Linked DNA regions of Allochromatium vinosum DSM 180. The protein of the gene in region 2 interacts with the protein of the main gene of each other region in a pairwise test. Links are inferred from orthologs where the notes say so. Each region holds a gene or a part of one and is shown on either strand. Other genes may lie near its edges.

Evidence for each region. Proteins that work in one complex are often made in the same cells at the same time.
Region 1: the proteins of ALVIN_RS14470 (region 2) and ndk interact in binary tests that used the Escherichia coli proteins (3 or more experiments, as listed by UniProt). The link is inferred for Allochromatium vinosum DSM 180 from one-to-one orthologs.

Annotation. Positions count from the first base shown.
Region 1 is NC_013851.1:1,466,495-1,469,447, reverse strand. The notes cover bases 1-2,880. They hold ndk (nucleoside-diphosphate kinase), read left to right. Parts: upstream 1-1,166; coding sequence 1,167-1,595; downstream 1,596-2,880. Other genes in these bases: pilW (type IV pilus biogenesis/stability protein PilW), read left to right, coding at 2,716-2,880; ALVIN_RS06320 (bifunctional tRNA (adenosine(37)-C2)-methyltransferase TrmG/ribosomal RNA large subunit methyltransferase RlmN), read left to right, coding at 1,616-2,713; ALVIN_RS06330 (hypothetical protein), read right to left, coding at 1-880. Also shown: more of pilW, read left to right, coding at 2,881-2,953. UniProt on the Escherichia coli protein: Major role in the synthesis of nucleoside triphosphates other than ATP. The ATP gamma phosphate is transferred to the NDP beta phosphate via a ping-pong mechanism, using a phosphorylated active-site intermediate.
Region 2 is NC_013851.1:3,277,131-3,279,925, forward strand. Bases 38-2,759 are described here. They hold ALVIN_RS14470 (5-formyltetrahydrofolate cyclo-ligase), read right to left. Parts: upstream 1,859-2,759; coding sequence 1,217-1,858; downstream 38-1,216. Other genes in these bases: ALVIN_RS14460 (porin), read left to right, coding at 38-480; rpiA (ribose-5-phosphate isomerase RpiA), read right to left, coding at 564-1,220; ALVIN_RS14475 (cell division protein ZapA), read right to left, coding at 2,048-2,425. Outside these bases: more of ALVIN_RS14460, read left to right, coding at 1-37; ALVIN_RS14485 (UPF0149 family protein), read left to right, coding at 2,783-2,795. UniProt on the Escherichia coli protein: Involved in the removal of 5-formyltetrahydrofolate.

The DNA.
Region 1 (2,953 bases), 1.8 Mb from region 2 along the record:
CCGTGCGCCCGCCCCCGGTCGGGAAGCGGCGGCAGAGCTGGTCGGCGCCCTGAGGACGGGCCACCGGAGCGCGGACACTGACCAGAAAGCCGCCCGCGCTCAGGCGCGTGAGGATGGCGTGCGCCTGTTCGGGCGCGGCCTGTGCCAGTTCATTGGCATAGACACCGCTCGCGCGCCGCGCCCAGGGTTCGGCCGGCAGGATGACGAGACGATGCCGGTCGTCCTCGTATTCGGACTTCAGTGCGCGTGCGCACGCCATGTCATCGGCATAGCCGTCGCGCAGGCGCGCGAAGGCCGCCTCTTCTCTAATGAAATCGAACGGGTCCGCGTAGGGCTGGAGGCGCCGATAGAGCGCATCCGGCGCAAAGTGCAGATCCTCGATACTGGGGCCGTAACCGTTGTAGTTGAGGCAGATCCCCAGCTCACGCAGGCGCTCGACCTCGAGCGCGTCCAGACTCAGCGACTCGGCTGCACGCCGCGCCGAGCGATTGAGATTGTCGCCGAAGGCTCCGACCACGGCCCAGGCCCGCGCCCGTCCGTCGAGATAGGCATCGACCAGCAGACTGGTACAGACCTCGGGCCGCATGTCCAGATGCGCACTCAACCCCGGATGCTCCGGGATCTCACCGGGAAGATGATGATCGAAATAAGTCACACGGACGCCGGCCTCCAGCAGAGCACGCAGTGCCGCGCCATTCTTCTCCATCGAGAGGTCGAGCACGGTCACAGACTCGGCCTGATCCACGGGAACACGCGCGAGCAGATCGATCTCCCGCTTGGGACCGGTCACGAGCCGGGTGTCGAGCGGCTCGATCAGCCGCAATTGATGCAGGGCGCACAGCCCGTCGGCATCACCATTGAAAACGTCGTATCGGCTCATGCAAATCTCTAATCGAATCGTGTTCAAGTGTCGCATCGCCATCAGGCTGAGGCGTGCGAACGCGCACGACTCTACAATACTCCAGCCGCGATCCAAAGCATTGCGCCATTGCCCGACCACGCCGCTACCATTAGACTTAGGGATCGACCTGACACAGACGTCGCTGGAATCCGTCGGACAGTCCGCGTTCGGACCGGACCAGCCGCCTCCCGACAGCGTTCCAATCCGCGTCGAATTCCGACTCTAAACTCCCATTATCAAACGCCCCATTTCGTTAGGAGCCCGCATGGCTATTGAGCGCACCCTTTCCATCATCAAGCCGAACGCCGTCGCCAAGGACGCCATCGGCGCCATCCTCGGCCGTTTCGAGGCCGCCGGACTCAAGATCGTCGCCGCGCGCATGCTGCACATGAGCCGCGAGCAGGCCAGCGCCTTCTACGCCATCCATCAGGGCAAGCCCTTCTTCGATGAGCTGGTCGACTTCATGATCTCCGGCCCGGTGATGGTGCAGGTGCTGGAGGGTGAGGACGCCGTGGCCAAGAACCGCGAGATCATGGGCGCCACCAACCCGGCCCAGGCCGCGCCCGGCACCATCCGCGCCGACTTCGCCGACTCCTTCACCGAGAACGCCGCGCACGGCTCGGATTCGCCCGAGAACGCCGCCGTCGAGATCGCCTTCTTCTTCCCCGAGGGCGTCTGCCCCCGCACCCGCTGATCGAGACGATCAGGATTGCCATGAACGCCACTTCGACCAAGCCCAATCCGCTCGACCTCGACCTCGCCGGCTGCGAGTCGCTGGTGACGGCGCTCGGCTTCAAGGCGTTCCATGGCCGCAATCTCTTCAAGTGGATGCACAAGCATGGCGTCGTCGACTTCGACGCCATGACCGATCTGCCCAAGAGCCTGCGCACCGTCCTGCTCGAGACGGTCGAGATCCGGCTGCCGCGCATCCTCCAGACCCATCCCTCCGCCGACGGCACCGTCAAGTGGGTGATGGAGCTGGTCGATGGACAGCGGGTCGAGACCGTGTTCATCCCCGAGGGCAAGCGCAGCACCATCTGCGTGTCCTCTCAGGTCGGGTGTGCGCTCGAATGCGCCTTCTGCGCCACCGCGCGCCAGGGCTTCAACCGCAACCTGAGCGTTGCCGAGATCATCGGTCAGGTCTGGCATGCCGCGCGCCAGCTCGGCGCCGCACCGACCAACGTGGTCATGATGGGCATGGGCGAGCCGCTGGCCAACTTCGAGGCGGCGGTCAAGGCCATGGACGTCATGCAGGACGATCTGGCCTACATGCTGGCCAAGCAGCGCGTGACCCTGAGCACCTCGGGCATCGTGCCGAACATCTACCGGCTGCGCGAAGTCAGCGACGTCTCCCTGGCCGTCTCGCTGCACGCACCGAACGACGAACTGCGCGACGAACTGGTGCCGATCAACCGCAAGTATCCGCTCGCCGAGCTGATTCCCGCCTGCAAGCACTATGTCGCCGGCGACAAGCGGCGCAAGATCACCTGGGAATACGTGATGCTCGACGGCATCAACGACAGCCCGGCCCACGCCAAGCAGCTCATCCGGTTGCTCGAGGGCGTGCCGTCCAAGGTCAATCTGATTCCTTTCAACCCCTTCACCGGCAGCGATTTCGGCACCTCGCCGCCGGATCGGGTCGAAACCTTCCGCGAGCGGCTGGCCCGCTCGGGGATCTTCGCCATGACGCGCAAGACCCGTGGCGACGAGATCGCCGCTGCCTGCGGACAACTGGTCGGGCGCGTCCAGGATCGCACCGGACGGCTCGGGCGCATCCGGGTCGAGGCGGACACACGGGTGGATCTGCGATGACGATGCACGGATTCGCTCCACGTCTGTCTCTGGTGCTCGGCCTCTGCCTGACGCTGCTGGCCTGTGGCGGCAAGTCGACCCTGAAGACGGGCGACGAGGCGCTGGGCCTGACCCCGGATGACAGTCCGGCCAAGCTCTATGTCGACCTGGCCAAGGAATACCATCGGCTGGGACAGACCGAGGTCGCCCTGCGCCGCGCCCAGCAGGCCGTCAGGGCCGATTCCAAATATGCACCGGCAC
Region 2 (2,795 bases):
TATGCGTCGCTGGCTTATGAAGCGCTCGGCAACGAGCTTTACATGGATACAGTCGAGAGCCTCAACAAGCTCATCGATGACGACTACACCAAGTGGCGTCTTGGCTTGGGCCTGATGGATTGGAATGGCTTCACCCTGACCGGTATCTATGAAGAGCAGTCCAATCTGCCCGCTGGCCAGCTCACCCCGGCTACTGACAACGAAAAGCTGAAGATCTGGCAGGTCCAGGCCGGCTACTCCTTCGGCAACAGCATGGTCAAGGCCATGTACGGTAGCGGCAATCGTGATGGCCGCATCACTGTCGGCGCTCCCAAGGACATCAAGGACACCGTCGAGGGTGATTACTACACCTGGGCGCTTGCCTTCGATCACAACCTGAGCAAGCGCACCAAGGCTTATGTGCTCTATACCCAGGTCAACGACGACGCCCCCGATTCAAATTGGGATGGCTTCTCTGTCGGTATGATCCACAACTTCTAAGCTTCGGCTCGAAGTCGTGTGAAGTGGAAACGGGATCCTTCGGGATCCCGTTTTCTTTTTGGGTCTCAATGGCCGGATGACGATCAGGGCGCGATCGCTCTCGGCCCACGAGCTGAGCCCAGGATCAGCACATCAGCCGGACGCAGCGCGAAGATACCGACCGTGACCACGCCGGCAATATTGTTGACCTGCTGCTCAAGCCCCTGAGGATCGGTGATTTCCAGGTTCTGGACGTCCAGGATCAGATTGCCGTTATCGGTCACGAAGCCCTCGCGCCAGACTGGTGTGCCACCGAGCCGAACCAGCTCACGCGCCACATAGCTGCGCGCCATGGGGATGACCTCGACCGGCAGCGGGAAGCGCCCCAGCACCTCGACCAGCTTGCTCTCGTCGGCGATGCAGACGAACTTGCGGCTCGCCGCCGCCACGATCTTCTCGCGCGTCAGCGCCCCGCCACCGCCCTTGATGAGTTCCAGCCGCCCATTGGCCTCGTCGGCGCCATCGACATAGAGCGCCAGCTCACCCACCGCATTGAGGTCGAACACCGGGATGCCGTGCCGCTTGAGGCGTTCGGTCGAGACCTCGGAGCTGGAAACAGCACCCTCGATCCGGTTCTTGATGCCGGCCAGGGCGTCGATGAAATGATTCACGGTCGAGCCGGTACCCACGCCGATCACGCCACCCTCGACATAGTCGAGCGCGGCCTCGGCCGCCTGTTTCTTCAGGTCGTCTTGATTCATGGATCGTCCTCCGGTTTGTCGTTGTAGAGACGGGATTCGGTCAGAATGGCATCGAGCCGAACGTCCCAGGGACGCGGGTCGATGTGGTCGAGACGCTGGCATTCGTGCGCCACGCCGATCAGTCGTGGCCGGCGCCAGTGCGGGTGACGCCGCCGAAAGGCCAGCGTGCGATCGTAGAAACCGCCGCCCATGCCGAGACGATGCCCGCGCGCATCGAACCCGACCAGCGGCAGGATCATGAGGTCGAGGCAGATCGGGTGGATCAACTGGGGGCCGCGTCCGGCTGGCTCAGGGATGCCGAAGCGATTGGGCCGCAACCGCTCGCCCGGACGATAGCGCGCGAACCAGAGCGCGCCCTGGCGTCGCTTCAGCGGATTCAGGACCGGCAGATAGAAGCGCTTGGCGCGACAGGACTCGTGTTGCATCAGCGCGCGCGGATCGATTTCGCCATCGGCAGGCCAGTAGAGCGCGATGCACCGTGCGCGTCGCACGCTCGGGTGTCGGATCAGACGACGGACCAGCGCTTTGGCATGCCGGCGCTGTGTGCGCGCGTCGAGTGCGCGGCGTGCCGCTCGCAGCCGCTGTCTGGTTCGCTGAGGGGGAGACATGGGATGGCGTGAAGGAGAGACACCCCCCATCTGTGCCGTTGCAGGCCCTCGTTCTTGAACCATAGGGTTCAAGTGGGGACGACTGGCGCCACTTCAGGCTTTCCGCTCGGAGGCGGACATGCACAACCGCTTTGCCGTGCCATCCCCGGGGTAGCGATTAGGCTCAAGAAAATACCCAGGCCGCTATCGAACACTACAGGGGGTGTCTTGGGTTACAGGCTATACCCTTTCGCGCGAGGCGTCCAGACTTGACTGCACCGGCGTTTCCGGTTCACTCTGGTGAGCCTGCTCATCGTCTTCGTCTCCGGCCAGCGCGTGATTGACACGCTCCTGGAGCTGGTGCAGGCGCCGGGTCAGCTCGCCCTCGGGACCGGAACGGGCGCGCTGGACCTGGATGAGATCATGCGCAATGTTGAGCGCGGCCATGACCGCGATGCGGTCGGTTCCGATCACACGTCCGGTCTGGCGGATCTCGCGCATACGCCCGTCGAGCAGTCGCGCCGATGCCTTCAGGTCGTCCTGCTCATGGAATTCGCAGGCGATCCGGTATTCCTTGTCCAGGATCTTGATACTCAGTTGCAGCGGCTCTTCGATCACAGATTCTCCTCCATCGCGCGCAGTCGGGACAGCATGGCCTCGACGCGGCTCCGAGCTTGTTCGGTCTTTTCGATCAATTCACTGCGCTCGGCGACGAGCAGCTCCTGGCGCGCGCAGCGAGGCGTTCTCTTCCCTGAGCCTCTCGTTCAAGCGGATCAGGGCCGTCAACCGAAGTTCAAATTGATCGAGGTCAAACTTGGCCAAAGTCCGCGACTCCATTGGAATTCCGCGCACTATAGAAGGGGCTTCGCGGGCGGTCAATCGGGCAGGTGTGCGTGCTATGATCCTGGATCATCCAGCAAGGCTCAAGCATACCTGTAATGACGGGAGGTCGCCACGGACATCATCGACCCTGACATCGGCCCTTATC